One region of the Sporacetigenium mesophilum DSM 16796 genome, then DNA from elsewhere that is predicted to be linked to it. Evidence: riboswitches for the same ligand, from Rfam matches in the RefSeq annotation. Region 1 holds a riboswitch; each other region holds the start of a gene.
What was found. Region 1 has a riboswitch for lysine ahead of BS62_RS03015 (APC family permease). Riboswitches for the same ligand answer to the same signal wherever they lie in the genome.

Region 1 (8,398 bases):
TGCATGGGCTCCATTTGTAGGAACTTTTATAGCTAGAATATCAAGGGGAAGAACAATAAGAGAGTTTATTTTAGGTGTTATAGTTGCACCATCAATAGCATCATTTATATGGTTTGCTACATTTGGAACAATGGGATTAAATTTAGGAATTAATGGTGTTTTAGATATAGAAGCATTAAAAAATATTGCAGCTTTTCCTGAAACAGGGTTCTTTGTTGTTATGAGTCACTATAAATTAGGAACAATACTTTCAGTTATTGCAATATTCTTGTTATGCACATTCTTTATAACATCAGCAAACTCTGCTACGTTTGTTTTAGGAATGCTTAGCTCTAATGGAGACCTTAATCCATCAAATTCAAAGAAAATTATATGGGGTATAATTCAATCACTTCTTGCAACATCATTACTTCTTGCAGGAGGATTAAAGGCACTTCAAACAGCTTCAGTTGCTGCGGCGTTCCCATTTATTTTTGTAATGATTTTTGCATGTGTATCTCTCTGGAAAGCACTAAAAAGTGAACAGTAATATTTGATAAAGTGCCAGTAAGGTTATTATTAATCGTGCTGGCGCTTTTTAGTGTATAAAGTTATTAACAGATATAGGTTAGGGATTTCCAAATTATGTTATAATAAACTAGAGATTAAAACGCTTAAAAATATACAAAGGAGCGCAAATATGAGCCAAAAGATAGAGTATAGAAAAACATATAAGCACATTTATGTACCAAAAACAACGCCAACAATTATTGATGTTCCTAAGATGCCATATATAATGGTTAGTGGTAGTGGAAACCCAAATAATGAGGAATTTGCAAAGGCAACAGAAGCATTATATAGTGTAAGTTATGCTGTTAAAATGTCATATAAAAGCAATTACGTTCCAAATGGATACTATGAATATACAGTTTTTCCACTTGAGGGAATTTGGGACTTAATTGATAAGACAAAGCCAGCAACTGATAAGGATAATTTTAAATACACAATAATGATAAGACAACCAGATTTTTTGACAAATGAATTATTTGAGAAATTTTTAGAACAAACAAAAAAGAAAAAGTCAAATCCATTTCTTGATAAATTAGTATTTGGTGAAATAACTGATGGATTAAGTTGTCAAATTATGCACATAGGAAGTTTTGATGATGAGCCTGAAAGCTTTGATAAAATGGAGAAGTTTTGTGATGAAAATGGGTATACAAGAGCTAGTAAACTTCACAGAGAAATATATCTATCAGATCCAAGAAAAACAGAGAGTTCTAAGTTAAAAACTGTTTTAAGATTTTCTGTAAAAGAGATTTAGATTATATTGAATATAATATTAGTATATAAGTACCATTAATTGGGAATAAAGGTTATAATAGTATTAGGGAATTTTATTAAATAGGAGGGATAACATGGAACAGCAACAAAAGGTATTTCAAAAACTTGATGAATTAAACATTTCATACGAGGTGACAAACCATCCACCAGTTTATACAATAGAGGAAATGGATGATTTAGGTATTTCTGATCATGGAGATGTATGCAAGAATTTATTTATTAGAGATGCAAAGGGAAAAAGACATTTTCTTGTTGTACTAAACAAGGACAAGCAAGCAGACCTAAAAAATATAAGAGAGCAACTTGGGACTACTGGTTTGAGTTTTGCATCTGAAGAAAGACTATCAAAATATTTAAACCTTAGTAAAGGTGCCGTAACTCCTCTAGGTGTTGTAAATGATGAAGATCATTTAGTTGAGGTTGTATTTGATAGAGATTTGATAAATAAAGAAAAACTTGGTGTTCATCCTAATGAAAATACAGCGACAGTTTGGATTGCTTTTGACGGCCTTAAAAAGCTAGTGGAACAAAATGGAAATAAAATTCACTATTTGAACATTTAGAACAAATAGTAATATAGAAAATGTTGACAACATATTAATATAGTGTTAAGCTATAAAAAATCAAAACTTCATAAAAATCCTCATCCTTAAGGGTGAGGTAGAGGCGCGGTTGTTAAGAGTAACTATATCGAGGTCGGGAACCTATGACATATAGTAAAAGGAGCCACCGCCGAAGCATCAGATACCAAAGTCTGTTGCTGGGTCTGTATCAAATAGGTACAGGACTGTCATCATTGTATATGCTCGATACTTTGATGTTGTGCTATCTCACATTGAGCCAGAAAGGAGAGAGGATTGTCTTTAGCTTTGCTATGTTTACATAAGCACCTGACAAGCCTGTTAGGTGTTTTTTTATTACAATTTTTTAATATGGAAGAAAATGGGAGGAAAACAATGAACAATAACTCAGCACAATCACAACAAATTCAAAGTGGGGATTCGGGTTTTAAAAAAGAAATTAGTTTATTTGGTGGAGTAAGTATTTTAGGCGGTATAATGGTTGGTTCTGGAATATTTTATCTAGGTTCATATGTATTAATGAGAACTGGAATGAGTTTAGGGCTAGCCTTATTGACTTGGGTTTTGGGAGGAGTAATATCGTTATTAGGTGGTATTTGTTACGCAGAACTCGGTGCATCAGACCCAAGAGCTGGAGGACTTACTGTATATTTAAGTAAAGCATATTCACCTATAGTTGGTTTTTTAAGTGGTTTTAATAACTGGTTAATAGCAGGGCCTGGTTCTATTGCAGCACTGGCAATTGCACTTCCAAGTGCTTTAACTGCAATACTTCCTATGGGAGAATGGACAGTTAAATTTGTTGCTATTGCACTTATAATAATATTAACAGTTGTAAATTATTTTGGCGTTAAATTCGGATCTAGACTTCAAAATATATCAATGGTTGCAAAATTAATACCTATTGGAATTATAATGGTTTTAGGACTTATATTTGGAAAGGTAACACCTGATTTAAGTTTAGCTCCAGTAACTGGCGATTTTAACTTCGGAGCAATTATTAGTATGGTAGCTTTTGCAGTTGTTGCAAGTTTGTGGGCATATGAAGGATGGACAAATTTAAATACTGTAGCTGAAGAGGTAAAGAACCCTAAGAAAAACCTACCTCTTGCAATAATTATATCAATAGTTTCAATAACGATATTATATACATTATTCAATTATTCTATATACAGAGTTATACCTTTTGAAGAAATTCAAAGTTTAATAGCAAGCAATGAATATTACTTAGGAACACATGCAGCACAAAAGTTAATGGGAAATACAGGTAGTATATTAGTTATAGTAGGCATGGTAATAGCAATGTTTGGAGCTTTAAATGGATGTATATTAGCATTCCCTAGAATGTATTATGCAATGAGCCAAGAAGGTCACTTCTTTGAAAGTTTTAAAAAATTACACCCTGTACACAAAGTTCCTCATAATGCTTTAATAGTACAATGTATAATATCTATTGTATTAGTATTATTAAGAGACTTAAATCAGTTAACTTCATTAGTTGTATTCTCAGGAATGTTGTTTAATACACTAGGGGTATATGCAGTTATGATTTATAGAAGAAAGTTCCCAACTGCTGAAAGACCTTACAAAGTAATTGGATATCCTGTTACAGTAATATTAACAACTTTAGTATTCTTAGGGTTAATGGTAAATACATTTATCGAAGATCCTCAAACTTCAATAATAGGGTTACTTGTTCCAGCAATTGGTATAATATTTTATATATACTTTGATAGAAAAAATAAAGCTAGAAGAAACATTCAATAGGGGGATTGTCTTATGATTACAATTTTAAAAAACGGAAAAATATATGTCGAAAAAAATAATTTTTGTGAAGCAGTTTTAATTGAAAATGGAGTTATTAAGGAAATTGGGACTAATGAAGAAATACTAAAAAACAATTCTGATAACATTATAGATTTACAAGAAAAAACTGTTTTACCAGGGTTTAACGATAGTCATTTGCATATTGCATCAGTTGGAGATTCAATAAGCTCATGTGATTTAACAAGTGCAAGATCAATAGATGATATTATTGAAATAGGTAGAAAGTATATAAAAGAAAATAAAGGACTAACTGCATTATATGGCCGTGGATGGAATCAAGATTATTTTGTATCTGGTGAAAAGAGATTAATAAATAGATTTGATTTAGATAAAATATCTACAGAAATTCCAATAGTATTTGATAGAGTATGTATACACGTTGCAGTAGGAAATAGTAAGGCTGTAGAGATGTTAGGGGTAGATGAAAACACTGTTGTAGATGGTGGAGTAATTGAACTTGGAGATGATAATAAGCCAAATGGAGTATTTAACGAAAATGCCACTGCTTTAATTCGTTCAGCTATACCTAATAAAAGTGATGAAGATATAGAAAAAGAATTTTTACTAGGCGCAAATTACGCTTTAAGTGTTGGTATAACGTCTATTCAATCATGTGACATTATGAGCAAAGAATTTAAGAAAATGTTTGATATTATAAATAATATATATGCTGACGAAAAAACTAAGTTAAGATATGGTTATCAATATAATTTCCAAGATATAAATGATTTCAAAACATATCTGCAAACTGAGCATAAATATGGAGCATATGATGAAAAGTTCTTATCAAAGGGTGCACTAAAGTTATTCAAAGATGGTTCACTAGGTGCTAGAACAGCTTTAATGTTAGATGATTATAAAGATGCTCCTGGAGTTAGGGGCGTAGCAGCATTAAGTGATGAACAATTACAAGATTTAGTTGACTTAGCAACAGAAAATGGAATTAGGGTAGCAACTCATGCAATTGGTGATGGAGCTGTAGAAAGTGTTATAAATGCCTATGAAAAAACCATGAAAGACGGAAATAACAACCTTCGTCATGGAATTGTTCATTGCCAAATAAGTAGTATGGAACAGCTAAATAGAATTGCTAAGCTAAATATACCTGTTATGTATCAACCTATTTTCTTAGACTATGATATTCAAATAGTAGAAGATCGTGTAGGAAAAGAGTTAGCATCTACATCATATGCTTTTAATACCTTATACAAATTAGGTGCTCCAATTAGTATGAGTTCAGATTCTCCAGTAGAAAACTGCAACCCATTCCCTAATATATACTGTGCAGTAACTAGAATGAGATTGGACCAAAGTCCTGAGGGAGGCCTTTATCCTAATGAAAAGATGGAACTAGAAGATGTTATTGATGCATACACATATGGTAGTGCTTTTAATGAATTCAAAGAAGACTTTAAAGGAAGATTAAAGCCAGGATATGTAGCTGATTTAATAGTTTTAGATAAAGATATATTTACTATAGATGAAGTAGATATAAAAGATGTTAAAGTTGAAAAGACAATGGTAGACGGACAATTTGTATATGAAAGATAAATTATAAATAGTTTTTAAAAGAGCCATGAGATAATAGGTATCAAGTGGCTCTTTTTTTAGTTACTATAATATTTCTAAAAGTTATGAAAATGAATTGAAATATATATGTTAATATGCTACTTTTATAATAGTGAAGAGGGGGAAATTTAATGAATGATAGTAAAACATTTATAAATATAGCTAAATATTTTTTATTAGCAGCATGTTTAGTCCTTTTAGTGAAGTACTCTGAGAATATCTTATTAGGATTGAGAAACGTTGGAAACGTAGCTTCACCACTAGTTCTTGGGTTAGCTATAGGTTATGTTTTGAACATATTAATGAAGAAATTAGAAAAAATATATTTTCCCAAATCAAATAATGAAATTATAAAAGAATCTAGAAGAATTGTTTGTATTCTTTTATCAATACTGATAATTATAGGGATAATAGGAATAGTAGCTTTAATAGTAATACCTGAATTTGTCAATGCAGTTTCAGTTATAGTATCTGCAATCCCACAAGCTTTAGAAAGTGTTAAGGATTTTGTTATCACTAATAGCTATAGATATGAGGTAGTCCAAAATGCATTATCTACATTGCAAATAGATATTGATGCAATTTTAGGAAATGTTATGTCTGTTACATCTGGTATACTTACAGGGATTTTAAATTCTACCTTGTCATTTGTAGGCTCTTTAACTAGTAGTTTGATGAATTTCCTTATTGCAATGGTATTTGCTATTTATCTACTAATAAGTAAAGAGAAATTATTAATGCAGATAAAAAAGGTAATGAAGGCATTCTTAAATAATAAAACTATAAAGAAGATAAACTATGTTTTTCATGTTACTAATGATGCATTTTCAAATTTTATTGTAGGTCAATGTATGGAAGCGGTTATAATTGGGCTTTTATGTACTATTGGAATGTTTATATTTAGATTCCCTTATGCTGTTACAGTTGGAGCTTTTATAAGTGCCACTGCATTAATTCCAGTTGTCGGTGCATATATAGGTGCAGCATTAGGAGTTTTTATGATGTTAACAGTAAGTCCAATAAAGGCTTTATTGTTCTTGATTTTTATAATTATACTTCAACAATTAGAAAACAACCTTATTTATCCTAAAGTAGTAGGGTCGAGTATAGGGCTTCCAGGGATTTGGGTATTTACTTCAATAATAATAGGTGGTGGATTAGGTGGAATTGTTGGGATGCTTTTCAGTGTTCCAATAACTGCAACTATATATAGATTGTTTAGTAATAAAGTTAATAGTCGTCTGATGAATGAAAAAACTCCTTAGGAATACCAAGGAGTTTTTTTAATTTACTGGAAAAACTTAATACACACATTGTAAAAGAAGATATATAATAGTGTAGTAGAAATAATAGATTTTGGAAGGAGATAAGATGTCTGTAAAAAAACATCCTAACTATAAGGAAGAAGTAGAAAGATTGGATTATACAATAGACTATATAAAAACAACTTTAAAAGCCACAAAGGATTATCAAAATTTATATAGACAAAATATAAAAGATGCCATGAGAAATTTAGAAGATCAAGATGCCAGTGAAAACTACATAAGTATAATGTTAAATACACAGTTTTTAGACACAGCAGAAAGAAATTTCGATGCATTAACTAGAGCTCAGAACAAACCATACTTTGCTAGAATGGATTTTAGATCCAAGGGTAGTGAAAAAACAGAGAAATTGTATATTGGAAAAACATCTTTATTTAGGGCAGAAGACGATATACCACTTATAATAGATTGGAGATCTCGTGTTGCCAATTTATATTATGAGTCAAGACTAGGTGAAGTATCTTATAAAACAGAGGTTGGAGAAGAAGAAGGCGAATTATTCCTAAAAAGACAATATTCAATAGAAGATGGAAAATTAGAAAACATATTAGATATTGATATAACTACTAATGACACTTTCCTTCAAGCATCCCTAGAAGCTAATGCAGACAATAGACTAAAAGATATTGCATCAACTATACAAGCAGAGCAAAATAGAGTAATAAGGGCAGCAATGCACAAGCCACTTATAGTTCAAGGGGTTGCAGGTAGTGGAAAGACTACTATAGCTCTTCATAGAATAGCTTACTTTATATATACTTATGAAAGAACATTTGACCCAGAGAACTTTATGATAATTGCACCAAATAATTTATTTATTAACTATATATCTGAAGTGTTACCTGAATTAGGTGTTGAAAAAGTAAAGCAAACTACTTTTATTGACTTTATGGGAGAGCTTTTGGAAAAGAAGCATAAGCTTATACCTCCTAATGAAAAGTTAGTTAAGCTAATAAGTATAAAAGATAAAGAAGAAAACGAATTAATAAAATGGACATCAAGTTTCAAAGGCTCACTGGATTTTAGGGACATAATGGACAATTATGTAAATGAAATAGAAAGTAACTTTGCTCCAGATATAGACTTTGCATTAGGAAGTAAAATATTAATGTCAAAGAAAGATATAAAAAATATGTTTTTGAATGATTTAAAATATCTTCCTTTAGAAAAAAGAATAGATGAAATTAAAAAGACCTTATCTAATAGACTAAAGTTTATAAAAAAAGACGTATTGGCAAGTATAGAAGCTAAATATGAAGAAAAAATAGATGAAACTTTTAAACATATGCCTCCAAGTGAAGAAAGAAAAATAAAAGTTGTATCTTTAGTAGATGAAAAAGAAAAAACACTAAAGTCTATGCAAAATAAAATGAAAACCCTAGTTAAGAAGTATATAGAGAACTTTTCAAAAGGAGATTTATTTAATTATTATCAAGAATTATTAACTGTGGAAAATATAAATAAATATTCAAATGATGAGTTACCACAAGATAAAATAAGTTATCTATGCAAATTATCAAATGATTTATTAAATGAAAATAAAATAGAATTAGAAGATTATGCACCACTTGTTTATCTAAAGCATAGAATATTTGGATTTAAAGATAAAATAAAAATAAATAGTGTAGTAATAGATGAAGCACAAGATTTTAGTTTGTTTCAATTTTATACACTAAAAGAAGTACTAAATACTAATATGTTCACTATTTTGGGGGATATATCTCAAGGTATTCATTCATATAGAGGAATAAATAACTGGGATGATGTATTAAA
Region 2 (8,398 bases), on a different contig from region 1:
TAATATTTTATATAATCTCTGTAGTTTTACCTGTAGTTCAAGTATATAATATATCGTTTAATATTATAATTGGGATATTGATATTGAGTACAATACCTGCTTTTATTTTAGGAACTATAACAAATTTAATATTTAGAAAAGATAAAAGTCAGTAAACATTAGCTACAAAAAAATTTAAAATGGGGTGATTTTGTGATTGAAACGGATAGATGTATATTAAGGTCCTTTGAAGAAAAAGATTTAGACTCATTCATGATTTATAGAAATAACGAAGAGTGGATGAAGCATCAAAGTTTTAAGAATTTAACTAAAGATGAATATAGAGAAGCATTATTAGTTCCTTTAAATGTTGAAAATGGAATTCAACTTGCTATTGTTCATAATACCACAGATAATCTTTTAGGAGATTTATATCTAGTAAAAAAAGAAAAAACTATTACAATTGGATATACTATTGATCCAGTTCATTCTCGAAAAGGATATATAAGTGAAGTTTTGAAAGTATTATTACCAAAACTTAAAGCAGAATATTCCGGCTGTGAAATAATAGCCATGACTGAAAAAGAAAATATTCCTTCTAAAAATTTGTTGCTTAAATTAGGTTTTGTATATGATGGATGGATAGATAAATGGCAGTCAGAAGTTTATGTTTATTAAACTGATTAATATATAAAAAGGGGAGCGGTTTATATGGATAAAAATTATACAGAAATTAACTCCAAAATTTTTGATAAGTGGGTTGAGGAAGGCTGGGAATGGGGCCAACCTATTAGCCACGATATTTTTGAAAAAGCTAAAAATAATGAGTGGTTTGTCTTACTGACACCTACCAAACCAGTACCAAAGGAATGGTTTGGTGAAATGAAGAATAAAAAAATATTAGGGTTAGCTTCTGGTGGTGGTCAGCAAATGCCTATATTTACTGCATTAGGTGCAAAGTGTACGGTATTGGATTACTCAGAAAAACAATTGTTAAGTGAAAATGAAGTAGCGAAAAGAGAAAGCTACGATATTAAAACAGTTAGGGCGGATATGACAAAGCCTTTGCCTTTTGAGGATGCGTCCTTCGACTTGATCTTTCATCCAGTTTCTAATTGCTATGTTGAGGATGTTCTTCCTATATGGAAAGAATGTTATAGGGTGTTAAAAAAAGGCGGAATATTATTATCAGGACTAGATAATGGTATTAATTATATTTTCAATGACGAAGAAACAAAGGTAACCTATAAATTGCCATTTAACCCGCTAAAGGATAATCAACAGTATGATGATTCAATAAAAAATGACTGGGGAATTCAATTCTCACATACCATTGAAGAACAAATAGGTGGACAATTACAGGCAGGATTTATGCTAACAGATATATATCAAGATACAAACGGTGCAGGTAAACTACATGAATTCAATATACCAACTTTCTATACAACGAGAGCAATTAAAAAATAGGATTATGAATATAGGCTAAAATAATCAAAAAATATATTATGATTAAAAAATCAAATATGAAACAATATTGACAATATATGGATAAAAATATATAATAAAAACATAGGATACTTCAAAAATTACAAATAAAAACAACAATAGGAATGTGACGTAACTAGACATAAATAGAGGTGCGAAGGAAATGGGTAACTTTTAGGTGTTAAGGAGAAGAGCCTCCGATACTAAAGGTGAATGATTTCTTTGCCGAAAGAATGTATTTGTTCTTAAGTATGTTCTTGGTTATAGAGCACAAAGCCCTATGATTGCCATAGATTGTTATGGAGAGCTATTTATGTAATGAAAATAAAAATTTTCATTACATAAATAGCTTTTTTAATTTCTAATATTTTCTAAAAACTTCCATGAAATTAATTGACAAAATATAACTGTAGATATATAATTAGATTAAGAATATTGAGAATATTATAAAAACAATAATTAACATAAATAGAGGCGCAAAGGAAAGGGGTAACTTTTAGGTGTTAAGGAGAAGAACCTTCGATACTAAAAGTGAATGATTTCTTTGCCGAAAGAATATATTTGTTCTTAAGTGTATTCTTGGGTATAGAGCAGAAATGCCCTATAACTGCCATAGATTATTATGGAGAGCTATTTATGTAGTGAAAATAAAGATTTTCATTACATAAATAGCTCTTTTAAATTATAAGAAAATTAACTACATATACATATATTAAATTGCGGTATTTTCTGAAAATTACGACTGTAAAAATATGATTGACAAACTTTAGACAATGATTTACAATAAATTCAAGTAATAAATAAAGATTATGAATAAAGGAAAAATTAAAAATTATCATAAATAGAGGTGCGAAGAAAAGGGTAACCTTTAGGTGTTAAGGAGAAGAACCTCCGATATTAAAGGTGAATGGTTTCTTTGCCGAAAGAATATATTTGTTCTTAAGTGTGTTCTTGGGTATAGAGCAGAAATGCCCTATAACTGCCATAGTTTATTATGGAGAGCTATTTATGTAGTGAAAAGAAGGGTTTTCATTACATGAGTAGCTTTTTTCTATTGCAGGAAAAAGTACTGGAAATCTTTCAACGTCTTTTATTCATAACCACAAACAATATAGTCCAATAATCAAAGGGGGAATTACAATGGAATTTTGTTTTTCAAAAGAGCATAACATGCTCCAAAAAATGTATCAGGAATTTGCTGACAAAGAGGTTAAACCTTTTGCTCAAGAGGTAGATGAAAAGGAAGAATTTCCAATAAATACTGTTAAAAAATTAGCGAAATATGGCTTTATGGGAATACCTTTTCCTAAGAAATATGGCGGTCAAGGTGCAGATAATTTAGCTTATGCTATGGCAGTAGAAGAATTATCTAAGGTTTGTGGAACTACTGGGGTAATAGTTTCAGCTCATACTTCATTATGTGCAGCACCTATATATGAATTTGGAACAGAAGAACAAAAACAAAAATATTTAACTCCACTTGCAAAGGGAGAAAAATTAGGGGCATTTGGATTAACTGAACCTAATGCAGGAACAGATGCTGCTGGACAACAAACTACAGCAGTTTTAGATGGAGATGAATACATATTAAATGGTTCTAAGATATTTATAACTAATGCTGGATATGCTGAAACTTACATAGTTATGGCAATGACAGATAAATCTAAAGGAACAAGAGGAATATCAGCATTTATAGTTGAGAAGGGAACTGAAGGATTCAGCATAGGAAAACAAGAGCACAAACTTGGTATAAAAGGGTCTGCAACTTGTGAACTTATATTTGAAAACTGCAGAATTCCAAAAGAAAACTTACTTGGTAAAGAAGGTAAAGGCTTTGGTATAGCTATGAAAACGCTAGACGGTGGACGTATAGGAATAGCAGCTCAAGCTTTAGGTATAGCTCAAGGAGCAATAGATGAAACTGTTTCTTATGTTAAAGAAAGAAGACAATTTGGAAAGCCAATATCATACTTCCAAAATACTCAATTCCAAGTTGCAGATATGAGCACTAAAACTGAAGCAGCAAGATTACTTGTTTACAAGGCTGCTAAAGCTAAGGATAGAGGAGTAGCTTATTCTTTAGAAGCTGCAATGGCGAAATTATATGCTTCAGAAACTGCAATGGAAGTTACAACAAAGGCAGTACAACTACACGGTGGATATGGATATACAAGAGAATATCCAGTTGAAAGAATGATGAGAGATGCAAAGATAACTGAAATATATGAAGGAACTTCAGAAGTTCAAAGAATGGTTATATCAGCAAACGTACTTAAATAAATAGGGGGGATTAAAGATGAATATAGTTGTTTGTATAAAACAAGTACCAGATACTACAGAAGTTAGACTTGATCCTAAAACAGGAACATTAATAAGAGATGGGATACCAAGTATAATAAATCCAGATGATAAGAGTGGACTTGAAGCTGCTTTAAGACTTAAGGATGAAATAGGAGCTCATATTACAGTAATTACTATGGGACCAGCACAAGCTGAAGAAGCATTAAGAGAATCATTTGCAATGGGTGTAGATAGAGCAATACTTTTAAGTGATAGAGCATTTGCAGGAGCAGATACTTGGGCTACATCAAGTACAATAGCAGGAGCACTTAAAAAATTAGATTATGATCTTATAATAGCTGGAAGACAGGCAATAGATGGGGATACAGCACAAGTTGGACCTCAAATAGCAGAACATTTACAAATACCTCACGTAAGTTACGTAGAAGATCTAGATGTATATGAAAAAGATCTTGTATTAAAAAGAGTATTTGAAGATGGATACCACAAAATAAAAGTTAAAACTCCATGTCTTATAACTACATTAAAGGAAATGAATGAGCCTAGATACATGAGTGTAGGAGGCATATTTGATGCTTATAGAGAAAAGCAAGTAGAAATATGGAATGTTAATGATATAGAAGTTGATATGGCAAATATGGGTCTTAAAGGTTCTCCAACTAAAGTTAAAAAATCATTTACTAAGGGAGCAAAATCTGCTGGTAAAGTATTTGATGTAGATGCAAAAGAAGGAGCACAAATAATAGTTGAAAAACTAAAGGAAAAATACATTATATAACTTAAGGGGGGCTAAATATGAGTATTTCAGAATATAAAGGCGTTTGGGTTTTCGTAGAGCAAAGAGATAAAAAAGTTCAAAGTGTATCAGTAGAACTTTTAGGAAAAGGAAGAGAAATAGCAGATAAATTAGGTTCTAAACTTACAGCAGTAATATTAGGCCACGAAATAAAAGCTAAGGCAAATGATCTTATACAATACGGAGCGGATGATGTAATCGTAGTAGATGATAAGGCACTTGATATATACATGACAGAACCTTATACAAAAGCACTTACAATTCTTATAAATGATAAAAAGCCTGAAGCTATGTTAATAGGAGCAACTGCAATAGGAAGAGACTTAGCACCTAGAGTTTCTGCTAGAGTACATACAGGACTTACAGCAGACTGTACTTCACTTGATATAGATGAAGAAACTAATAACTTACTTATGACAAGACCAGCATTTGGTGGAAATATAATGGCTACAATAGTTTGCCCAGATCACAGACCACAAATGACTACAGTAAGACCAGGGGTTATGCAAAAGCTTGCTAAAGATGAAAGTAGATCTGGAAACATAGAAGAATTTATGGTTGAATTTACAGCAGCAGATATGAATGTTGAAATACTTGAAGTTGTAAAAGAAGAAAAGCAAAAGGTTAATATAGAAGAAGCTAATATATTAGTTTCTGGTGGTAGAGGAGTTGGAACTAAAGAAAACTTCACACACCTAGAAGAACTTGCAAAACACCTTGGTGGAGTAGTATCAGCTTCTCGTGCTATGGTAGATGCTGGAATAATGGATAGCGCAAGACAAGTAGGTCAAACAGGTAAAACAGTAAGACCTGACCTATATATAGCTTGTGGTATTTCCGGGGCAATACAACACGTAGCAGGTATGGAAGAATCTGAATTTATAGTAGCTATAAATAAAAACCCTTCTGCACCAATATTTGAAATAGCTGATGTTGGAATAGTAGGAGATGTAAACAAAGTAATACCAGCTCTTATAGAAGAATTAAAATTATCTAAAGAAAGTGAAGAAGTAGCTGCAACTGTTTAATAAATAAAGGGGGCTATAAATATGAAATCAGTTATAAGAATGAGAATGAGTATGCATGATGCTCATTACGGTGGAAATTTAGTTGATGGGGCTAGAATGCTTAATTTATTTGGGGATGTAGCAACAGAACTTTTAATATTAAATGATGGAGACGAAGGTCTTTTTAGAGCATATGATTCTGTAGAGTTTTTAGCTCCAGTTTATGCAGGAGACTATATTGAAGCAGTTGGAGAAATAGTTGAGTATGGGAATACATCAAGAAAAATGGTATTTGAAGCTAGAAAGGTTATAGTTCCAAGACCAGATATAAATGATTCAGCTGCAGATGTACTTACAGAGCCAATTGTTGTATGTAGAGCAAGCGGAACTTGTGTAGTCCCAAAGGATAAGCAAAGAGGCTAAGGGGGGAATATTATGGAAAAGTTAATAATAACTGCGGCTATATGTGGAGCAGAAGTTACTAAGGAGCACAACCCTAGTGTTCCTTACTCAGTAACTGAAATAGGTGAAGAAGCAGAAAAAGCATACAAGGCAGGGGCTAGTGTTATTCACCTTCATGTTAGAAATGATGATGGAACTCCAACACAAGATATAAATAGATTTAGAGAATGTATAGAAGAAATAAAAAGAAGATGCCCAGATGCTATAATTCAGCCATCTACTGGTGGAGCTGTTGGAATGAGCAATGCAGAAAGACTTCAACCAGTTAATTTAAGTCCAGAAATGGCAACTCTTGATTGCGGAACTTGTAACTTTGGTGGAGATGATATATTTGTAAACACTGAAAATACAATAAAAGAATTTGGAGAAAAAATGATAGAACTTGATATAAAGCCAGAAATTGAAGTATTTGACAAAGGTATGGTAGATATGGCTTTAAGACTTCAAAGAAAAGGATACATAAAAGCTCCAATGCATTTTAACTTCGTAATGGGAGTAAATGGTGGAATTAGTGCAACTCCTAGAGATTTAGTATTTATGAGAGAAAGTATACCTCATGATGCAACATTTACTGTAGCAGGTATAGGAAGAAGCGAATTTGAAATGGCAGCACTTTCAATAATTATGGGTGGCCATGTAAGAGTTGGATTTGAAGATAATGTTTATATATCTAAAGGAGTTTTAGCAAAATCAAATGCTGAACTTGTTGAGAAGGTAGTAAGAATAGCAAAAGAGTTTGGAAGAGAAATAGCAACTCCTGCTGAAGCTAGAAAAATTCTAGGACTTAAGGAGGTAGCATATGAACAAAATTGTTAATGCTAACGACTTAAAAGAATTAATAAAAGATGATATGACTATAATGATAGGCGGATTTTTAGGTTGTGGTACACCTGAAAAACTAATAGATTTAATAATAGAAATGGATGTAAAAAACCTAACTATTATAGGTAATGACACAAGTTTTGTTGATAAGGGAATAGGTAGACTTATTGTAAATAATCAAGTAAAGAAGGTTATAGCTTCTCACATAGGAACTAATCCTCAAACAGGAAAGCTTATGAATGAAGGAGTTTTAGATGTTGAACTTTCTCCTCAAGGAACACTTATTGAAAGAGTAAGAGCAGGTGGATTTGGCCTTGGTGGAATACTTACTCCAACTGGAGTTGGTACTTTAGTTGAAGATGGCAAAGAAAAACTTAATATAAATGGAGTAGATTATTTACTTGAACTTCCTTTAAGAGCAGATTTAGCTTTAGTTAAGGGAAGCATAGTAGATAGCTTTGGAAACACATTCTATAAAGGAACTACAAAAAACTTCAATCCTTTAATAGCTATGGCAGCGGATACTGTAATAGTAGAAGCTGACAGTGTAGTTAATGTTGGAGAAATAGACCCAGATGCAGTAATGACACCTGGAGTACTAGTTCACCACATAGTGAAAGGAGGAGAGTAATTTGGACGCTAAAAAAATAATAGCAAGTAGAGTTGCAAAAGAGCTTAGAGATGGTCAATTAGTAAATCTAGGAATAGGCCTTCCAACTTTAGTTACAAATTACATACCTGAAGGAATAAACGTAACTTTCCAATCAGAAAATGGAATGGTTGGAATGGGAGTAGCTCCAGAGCGTGGAGAAGAAAATGTAAATATAACTAATGCTGGTGGACAATACGTAACTATACTTCCTCATGGAGCATTCTTTGACACTTCAATGTCATTTGGTCTTATTAGAGGGGGCCATGTTGATATGACAGTTCTTGGAGCTTTAGAAGTTGACCAACATGGAAACTTAGCTAACTGGATAATACCAGGGAAGCTAGTACCAGGTATGGGTGGAGCAATGGATTTAGTTACTGGAGCTAAAAAAGTAATAGTAGCTATGCAACACACAGCAAAGGGAAACTCAAAGATATTAAAAAACTGTACTCTACCTCTAACTGCTAAAGGTGCAGTTGACTTAATAGTTACAGAGCTTGGAGTAATGGAAGTTACAAGTGATGGACTTTTATTAAAGGAAATAAATCCAAGTGTAACTGTAGAAGAAATAAAGAGTTTAACAGATGCTGATTTAATAATAGCAGATGATTTAAAGGTTATGGATGTAGAGCTAGGAGAAGTAGAAGCTTAATAAAGGGGGGATTAATATATGCAAACAGGATGCAAATACGGAACTCACAGAGTAATAGAACCAAAGGGTGTACTACCACAACCAGCAACTAAAATATGTAATGATATGACTATATTTGACAATGAGATACTTATAGATGTTCAAGCGCTAAACATTGACTCTGCAAGTTTTACTCAAATAGAAGAAGAATGTCACCACGATGTAGAAAAAATAAAGAATAGAATACTAGAAATAGTTGAAGA
Region 3 (8,398 bases), on a different contig from region 1:
GATAATACCCAAAGTACCAATGCTGATAATATTGCAAATGGGAATTCCTTAATTATAGTGTTCTTTTTCACAGACAGTGGATATATTATTGAGGATATACCTAGGACACCTAATATATTAAATATATTAGATCCAACTACGTTCCCAATTGCTATATCGTTATTTCCTTGTAATGCTGCCGTGAAACTTACTGCTGCTTCTGGTGCGCTTGTCCCAAAGGCAACTATTGTAAGACCTATAATTATTGGTGGTATCTTAAACGATCTCGCTATTGATGATGCCCCTTCAACAAACCAATCTGCACCTTTAACTAAAAATGCAAATCCTATAAGTAAAATTAAATAATTCATGTTAAAGCCTCTCTTTCTATCTGAAAAATTTCATTAATTATACTTATTTTAAATTTAAATATAATTATAATACCTATTTTGCCCTAAAACATTATACACTATTTCATGTATGGTTTGTATAATTTTTACAATTTATTACAAAAATTTAAAAAAGTTGGTATAAAAAATACCAACCTTTTTATTGAGATATTTAGTTACCTTCTGCAAATATATTTATTCTATTAGCTCCCAAATCACATAAGAAGTTTATTGTATCTGTAACTACAGGACTTGATCCACATATATAAATTTTGTAATCAGTTAAATCAATATCTCTAACAATATCTGTAATACGTCCGTGCGGCCCTTTAAAACTTTTGTCACGAGAAGATACTTTTATATGTTCAAATATTTCAGCACTCTGTGATAGTTTTGTGAGTTCATTATCATATATAAAGTCTTTTTCATAACTTGCACCATATACAAGTTTTACATTTTTTATGTTTTTAGGACTTTTTATTATATCATTAACTATTGATAAAAATGGTGTTATTCCTATACCTGTTGCAAGTAATAGAATTTTCTCTGCTGTTTTGTCAACAACAAGTTCATTTCCCATTGGACCTTGAAGCTCAATACAATGTCCAATTTTAAAGTTTTTGTACATTAGTTGAGTTCCATATCCATCTTCCACATTTTTTACTGTTATACTTAGCATAGAATCATCTTCGTTAAACGATGAAATTGAATAAGCTCGATTCGTATAAGGATTATCCTGTATGTTTATAAGAATATACTGACCAGCCTTATAACTTACCTTGTCAGGGCTTACAAATTCAAATGTGTATTCTATGATGTTATCAGTTAATTCTTTTATATTAACAATCTTAGCTTTTATATTTTTTCTGTCTTCACAAGATGTAATATCAGTCTTATTTATAATATTACATGATTCTTTTTTACTTGATAATGAGAGTATTTTTGCTGGACAATTAGCTATACAAGTTGAACATCTTATACATTTTTCGTTATCAAATTGATTATTATTATTGAATTCTAAATATGGAGTTAACTGCATTGGACATACTCTAGAACATTTGCCACAATTATGACACATATCCTTACACTTTATAGTTATTTTCTTATCAGTTACTTTTGCTACTCCTAATAACTTTCCTAGTTTATATGATAGTGTTTGAAGCATCCCCATTGGGCAAAATTGGCACCATGTACGTGGTGTAAAAATTACACTTAAAGGAACACCTATAATTAATACCATTAAATAACTTGCAACAAATATAAACCCTAATTTATCTAAAAACGGTGCAGTTCCATAAATTGAAGATACTTTAATTAACTTTCTTATTATATTAAATCCAAACCAGGAAAAAAATAAAATTCCTAGTATTTTACTTCGAAAAAATTTAGGTATTTTTTTATTCTTACTGTATTTTAATAAAACAGTATCATACAAACTTCCATGTGGGCAAAGGTTCCCACACCAATATCTACCTTTGAAGAAAGATACAATAGTAAGTGATAACATAATAGGTAAAACCAAAATACCTAACCTAGGATAGTAAAGCCCACCTAGAGCTACTAGTAAAGTAAAAATCCATGCCCATTTTCTAATAAATGTAAATGTTCGATTAGCCTTAATGTTAAATGACGACATAACAACCCCTCCAAATTATTTAATCTAAATATTAATATATATAGATTTATAGATATTATATGCTCAGAGTTTTAGAAATGTGCAAATTAAAATCCGCATAAATAGACATGTCATAATCTATTTATGCGGATTAAATCAATCCTTTATAAAGTTTTCGATGAAATTATATAAACTCTTTGTTTTTTCACTTTTAAATATATTATTATAATCTATCCATTTATCATTTTTTATAGAAACTTGATTTGCAACTCCAGGATTTAAAATACTAGCCATACTTCCTATAATTGCTTTTTTATGTTTTGATATGGATAATTTACTTTTGTAATTATCATCAACATTTTCTATATAGTTTACGGCGTTTTCTAATAAATTCCCATATTGAATCTTTGCACCTTCTAATAATATATCTTCAAGAGTTCCACAATCTTTATTATTAGGGAATACATACATGTCACATTTTATTTTTATATCTTTAAAATAGCCTTCTTTATTTGTAAAACATGTTTCATCAAAATTTAATTCTTTTCTTTTTATTATATTTAATATGAACTCATTGTACTTTTCACTTGCGCTCTTATTGTCTGCATCACATACTATTAATATTCCATTTAATTGCTTTAATTGTTCTCTTTGCATTATTGACACAGTATTATTTAGTTCTGATATTATTCTCGTTTCTCCTAAAGCTGCTTTTATTGCAACACATACATTATCAGACTTATAAAAATCTGGAATAGGACTTATTTTTTCCAATCTACCCTCTACAAAAGGATATTTATTTGGGATTAACCCTTGCCATATATAAGGTATTTCTTCCTTATTTCTTATCTGTCTTAATCCTAATAATTGAAGTACCTTTCCAATAGCAGCCTCATCATGAGGACCCTCAACTAAAAAATAATAATATCTCATACTATCTCACATCCAAACCCATATTAGATCTTATACTATATAATTGCTCCCCTGAAAACCTATTAACATAGGTATCATTATTATCACTTTCTAATCTATAACATGCAATATCATCAATATAGTCTATGCCCCCTTCTATTAGTGCATCTATGGCTTCTATGCTATGTGTAGTTAAAAATATCTGTGTATTATATCTATTGCATATTTCCATAAGCCATTTAAAAAAATCCTTAAGGGCTCTTGCATGTATAGCTGTTTCTATTTCATCTATAAGTAATACTCCATCTACAGCTTCTACTACTGAAGATGATATTGTTATAGCCTTTTTTATTCCATCTCCAAATGCAGATATAGGTAAAATTCCATTTATCTTATGATTAATGTATAAAGATGTAGTGTTGTTTTCTGTTATTAAATCAAAACCATCAATATTTTTATCAAATATTTTCATCATTTCCAATATATCTTGTTTTTTTCCTAGCTTTATAGATTTGCTTATATAATTAACATATCTATTTTGAATATAATGATCTATAGGAGATATATACTTCATAGGAATAAATAAATTGTTGTCTTTATATAAAATTTCGTAATTATCTTCTCTTAGTGAAAAGTTCTTCTCATATTTTTTATCATCTATAGTAAACTTATATTTCCCACTAAATACTGATATAGGCAGTTCTTCATCTACTAATCTAAATAAATATTCTTCGTACCCACCTATACTTATTTGTATTTTTTTATTTTCAACTTGAGCGCTAAAAGATATATTTTTTGTCTCCAATTCTTTATTAAACATATTTATAAATGATTTATACCAACTTCTTTTTTCGTTATTTTTTAATACTTCTCTTATTTTATACAATAAAATTAATCTATTTATATCCTCCGGGTATTCTAAAAACATTATTGACTCAAGTATACTAGTCTTTCCGCTATTGTTTTCTCCTATTAGTATATTTATGTTTTTTGTATCTTTCAGTTCTATACTTTTTAGCTTTCTAAAATTTTCTATTTTTATGTTTTTTATATGACTCAAGTTACTTCCCCCTGCATAAAATATTGTATAACAAGCCTTTTGAATTTTCAGATTTTTTACAATATTTAAATATTTAACTATATATAATTCTTTTTATAGTATTATATATAGTTAAATATTTTTAAATATATAACTATTTCTATATCAATTGTTAATTATTATATTTGGTGGGGTGGGGGGTTTATGAGTAATTCTAATGCGTTTTTCAATGTTATTGAGTCCTTTATTAATACTTTTGGCATGGGGAGGTATATAATATTTGTATTAGGCAGTATACTTTTATTTTGTATATATGCTGTAGAGAAAAGTATTGCTAGTAAGGATTTTGATAGAGTTTATATGATAGCTCTTTTTGCTTTGATTGCATTATCTTCCCTACTCGGAGTAGGATTAGATGTTTATAATTAAAATTTCGTTGCTCAAAAAAAGCCTTATTGTGGAAAATCCACATTAAGGCTTTAGATTATTTCGTCATATGCAGCTTCATCTAGATTTATTAAACAAGGTGGAACAATATCCTTAGATATTAAATCTTCGTAGCTTTCTCTTTTTTTAATAACATAACTATTTCCTTCACTTACTAAAACAACAGCAGGTCTTAGTGCCTTATTATAATTACTAGACATTGAGTCATTATATGCACCTGTATTTAATACAGCTAATATATCATTTCTTTCTACTATAGGTAACTCTATATCTTTAATAAGTATATCCCCTGATTCACAGTATTTTCCACCTAGTGTTACTATTTCTTTTTCTATAGCATTTGCTTTATTAGCAACTATTGCAGAGTATTTAGCATCATAAAGTGCTACTCTTGGATTATCACTTAAGCCTCCATCAATTGATACATATTTTCTAACACCCTCTATATTTTTTATACTTCCTACATTGTATAATGTTATTCCAGCACTTCCTACAAACCATCTCCCTGGTTCTATTATTACACATGGTCTTTTTAAATTTCTTCTTTCAAACTCATCTTCTAATTCTTTCATTACCGGTTCTAAAAACTCATTTAAACCAACTTCTATATCGCCCTCAACGTATTTTATACCAAATCCTCCGCCTATATTTAGGTCTTCTATTTCGTAATTGTATTCATTTTTTATATGTTCTATCCAGCCTATAGCTACTCTTAACGCTTTTAAGTGCGATTCATTTGAAAATAGTTGAGATCCTACATGAAAATGAATACCTTTAAAATTTATATACTTTGAGTATATAGCTATTTTTATAGCTTCATCTATTTGAAGTAATGGAATTCCAAACTTTGAATCCTTTTGACCTGTACTTATATATCTATGAGTATTAGCGCCTACTTCTGGAGTAATCCTAAATAATATATTAGCTTCTTTATTTAAGTTTTTGCAAATTTCTTCTAGCAACTCTAGTTCACTTATACTATCTACTACTATTCTGCCTACTCCATGTTGAACTGCCATAATAAGTTCTTCCTTTGACTTATTATTTCCATGAAATATTATATCCTCCATAGGAAAATTAGCGCTTATAGCAACATATAATTCTCCACCAGATACTACATCTAAACCTAACCCTTCTCTTTGTACAATCTTACATATGGCTAAATTCAAAAATGCCTTTGATGCATAAACAGCTCTAACATTTTCGTATTTATTTAAAAAACTAGTTCTTACTTCGCTTCCCTTTTCTCTAAGAATACTCTCAGAAATTACATATAGTGGTGTTTTGTATTTTTTAGCTAACTCCACAGTGTTGCATCCATCAAAGTATAGTGTTCCATTTACTCTTTCAATCATAATCATTACCTCCATAAGTTATAATACAATGGAGATTTTGCAGTAACATCTTAATTTTCGTAATAAAAAAAGCCCAAGGAATATACTATCCTTAGGCTCTTAAATACTAATTCAAAAACGTTTATTAGCACTCACGAACTTAAGATAGCTCTCCACAAATCTCTTTGTGACAATGTTGTACATGTTTTGCACAACACCAACATATAAACTTAAAGCATCGTTTATACATTTCGGCGTTAGCACCTTTCCTATTGTTTCACTGTGCTTATCTCCACAATAGTACTATTTGATAACGCGACCTCTATCTTTTTGTATTTATTTTTATTAAATTATATTATACTACAATTTGTAAATTTGTAAACATAATTTTTAAAATATTATAGTAAATAATACACCTTGTTCTACATTTTTTAACTCATAACTTATATTATTTAACTCTAATATTTTTTTAACTATATAAAGACCTAGTCCACTTCCCCCTGTATTTCTATTTCTAGACTTCTCCAATCTATAAAAAGGTTCAAAAACTTTGGTTAATTCTTCTTCTTCTATAAACGCTCCTGTATTTAAAACCTCTAGTACTATGTTACTATCTCTTTCATATAGTCTAATAATTACCTTTTCTTTCTCTTTTGAGTATTTTACAGCATTATTAACTACATTTGATATTGCTTTTCTAATAAGTTGTTGATCACCCTTTATATATAAGTTATCTTGTATTTTATTTACTATAGTTAGATCCTTAGATATTAAAAAGTATTCAAAGCCCTTTGATATATCGTATACCATATTTGATATGTTTATATTTTGTACACTTGGTTTAAATTCAGTGCTCTCAAGTTTATATATTTCCATCATTTCATAAACTAGTTTTTCCATATGTTCCATAATATCAAAAGACCTTTTAAGATATTTATCCCTATCTTTATAAGAACCAATATTGTATATCATTCCTTCAAGTTGTCCTTTTACAGCAGTTATAGGAGTTTTTAGTTCATGTGATATAGTAGCTACAAATATCTTTCTTTGTTCTTCTAGTTCTCTTTCTCTTTCTATATCATTTCGTAGTTTTTTATTTGCTTGTGTTAATTCATTCATGGTGTTTTGTAAACTAAATGAAAGTTCATTTAAACTATTTGAAAGTTGACCTAATTCATCTTGAGAATAAACTTCACATTTTGTATCAAAATCAAGACCAATCATTCTCTTTGCTACATAGTTTAATTGTATAAGGGGCTTTGATATTAGTTTGGAGTATATATATCCACTTATAATAGACATTAACAATATTATTACCCCTATATAAGGTGCAAACCTTAAAATTACAGTAGCTGCCTCATCAATAGGTTGTAGTGTTGCATTAACCTTAAACACAGTTACTCTATCTTCGAACTTTACTGGAGAGGCTTCTAGATATATATATTTTTCATTTGGATTTTCTTTGTATAAATCTGTTGCTGGTTCTTGCGAAATACCACCTAGTTGTATAATATTAAAAGGTATATATAAAATATTTCCTTCTAAGTCGTAAATAGTAAGTTGCACATTATATTCTTCACAGAATTCATCTAACAACCCTTTTGATTCTAAAAATGTTAAGCCATCTACTTTACCTACTAATTTCTTAACCCCTTTTTCTAAACTCTCAGCTTTGTATCTATAATAATAATTAGGTAATTCAATATACATAGTTGTATAAATTATAAAGGCCATAGACAATAGCAAAGTACTAGTTATAAAAAATATTTTATAAGCTATATTGTTTTTTATTTTATTAATTAAATTACTTATCAATTTTATATCCTATTCCTTTAACAGTTTTTATATATTGCATTCCCGTTTTTTGTCTTATGTTTTTTATATGTGTATCTATAACCCTTGCATCACCAAAGTATTCATATCCCCATAGCTTATCTAACATAACTTCTCTACTTAATACCTTGCCTCTGTTTTCAAGTAACATCTTCAATATTTCAAATTCCTTTGTAGTAAGCTCTATTTCATTTTCTTCTACATATACTTTATAGGCATCTACATCCATGTGTATTTCTTCAAATTTTAAAATATTAAGCTTGTCTACTTTGTTGTATCTTCTAAGTACAGCTTCAACTCTTCTTATAAGTATGTTAAATGAAAATGGCTTTGTAATATAATCATCAACCCCTAGTTCAAATCCCTTAACCTCATCTTTTTCATCGTCTAATGCCGTTAACATCATAATAGGAACATCCGATTTGGCTCTTATCATCTTGCAAAGAGAATACCCGTCTATATTAGGAAGCATTATATCTAGCATTACTAAATTATACTCATTCTCGTTAAACATGTTCATACCTTCAATTCCATCGCTTGCTACATCTACTTCATATTCTTGACTTACTAAAAATTCTTTTATTAATTCTTGTATATCAATGTCATCTTCAACTACCAAAATTTTGTACATTTTATCACCTCTATACTTATTTTACCAAACATTTATGGAATTTGTGTGAATAAATAAAGACTGCTGATAAAATTATCAACAGTCTTTATTATACACTAAACTTTTAAATATATATTGTCTATTAATCTAGTTTTTCCAAATCTAACAGCTATAGCTATTATAACATCCTTATTTATAAATTCTATATTTTCAAATGACTTAGAATCTAATATTTCTACA

Region 2: linked by a shared signal. The riboswitch ahead of BS62_RS10810 (acyl-CoA dehydrogenase) and the one ahead of BS62_RS03015 (APC family permease) in region 1 are both predicted to bind lysine.
Region 3: linked by a shared signal. The riboswitch ahead of lysA (diaminopimelate decarboxylase) and the one ahead of BS62_RS03015 (APC family permease) in region 1 are both predicted to bind lysine.

The regions. Positions count from the first base shown of each region.
Region 1 is NZ_JCANUR010000001.1:593,217-601,614, forward strand. Features, by position in the region: gene BS62_RS03000 (glycine betaine uptake BCCT transporter) at 1-529, shown strand, start outside; gene BS62_RS03005 (GyrI-like domain-containing protein) at 680-1,303, shown strand; gene BS62_RS03010 (prolyl-tRNA synthetase associated domain-containing protein) at 1,398-1,886, shown strand; lysine riboswitch at 1,977-2,159, shown strand; gene BS62_RS03015 (APC family permease) at 2,280-3,671, shown strand; gene BS62_RS03020 (amidohydrolase) at 3,684-5,282, shown strand; gene BS62_RS03025 (AI-2E family transporter) at 5,432-6,565, shown strand; gene helD (RNA polymerase recycling motor HelD) at 6,672-8,398, shown strand, end outside.
Region 2 is NZ_JCANUR010000013.1:32,623-41,020, forward strand. Features, by position in the region: gene BS62_RS10795 (hypothetical protein) at 1-155, shown strand, start outside; gene BS62_RS10800 (GNAT family N-acetyltransferase) at 193-657, shown strand; gene BS62_RS10805 (class I SAM-dependent methyltransferase) at 691-1,446, shown strand; lysine riboswitch at 1,604-1,782, shown strand; lysine riboswitch at 1,926-2,105, shown strand; lysine riboswitch at 2,299-2,477, shown strand; gene BS62_RS10810 (acyl-CoA dehydrogenase) at 2,605-3,744, shown strand; gene BS62_RS10815 (electron transfer flavoprotein subunit beta) at 3,761-4,543, shown strand; gene BS62_RS10820 (electron transfer flavoprotein subunit alpha/FixB family protein) at 4,561-5,589, shown strand; gene kal (3-aminobutyryl-CoA ammonia lyase) at 5,611-5,991, shown strand; gene kce (3-keto-5-aminohexanoate cleavage enzyme) at 6,004-6,846, shown strand; gene atoD (acetate CoA-transferase subunit alpha) at 6,830-7,483, shown strand; gene BS62_RS10840 (3-oxoacid CoA-transferase subunit B) at 7,485-8,156, shown strand; gene kdd (L-erythro-3,5-diaminohexanoate dehydrogenase) at 8,175-8,398, shown strand, end outside.
Region 3 is NZ_JCANUR010000011.1:43,482-51,879, reverse strand. Features, by position in the region: gene BS62_RS09920 (calcium/sodium antiporter) at 1-350, opposite strand, end outside; gene BS62_RS09915 (4Fe-4S binding protein) at 541-2,004, opposite strand; gene BS62_RS09910 (DUF3226 domain-containing protein) at 2,140-2,916, opposite strand; gene BS62_RS09905 (AAA family ATPase) at 2,918-3,955, opposite strand; gene BS62_RS09900 (hypothetical protein) at 4,139-4,363, shown strand; gene lysA (diaminopimelate decarboxylase) at 4,414-5,736, opposite strand; lysine riboswitch at 5,874-6,048, opposite strand; gene BS62_RS09890 (sensor histidine kinase) at 6,106-7,530, opposite strand; gene BS62_RS09885 (response regulator transcription factor) at 7,520-8,179, opposite strand; gene panC (pantoate--beta-alanine ligase) at 8,275-8,398, opposite strand, start outside.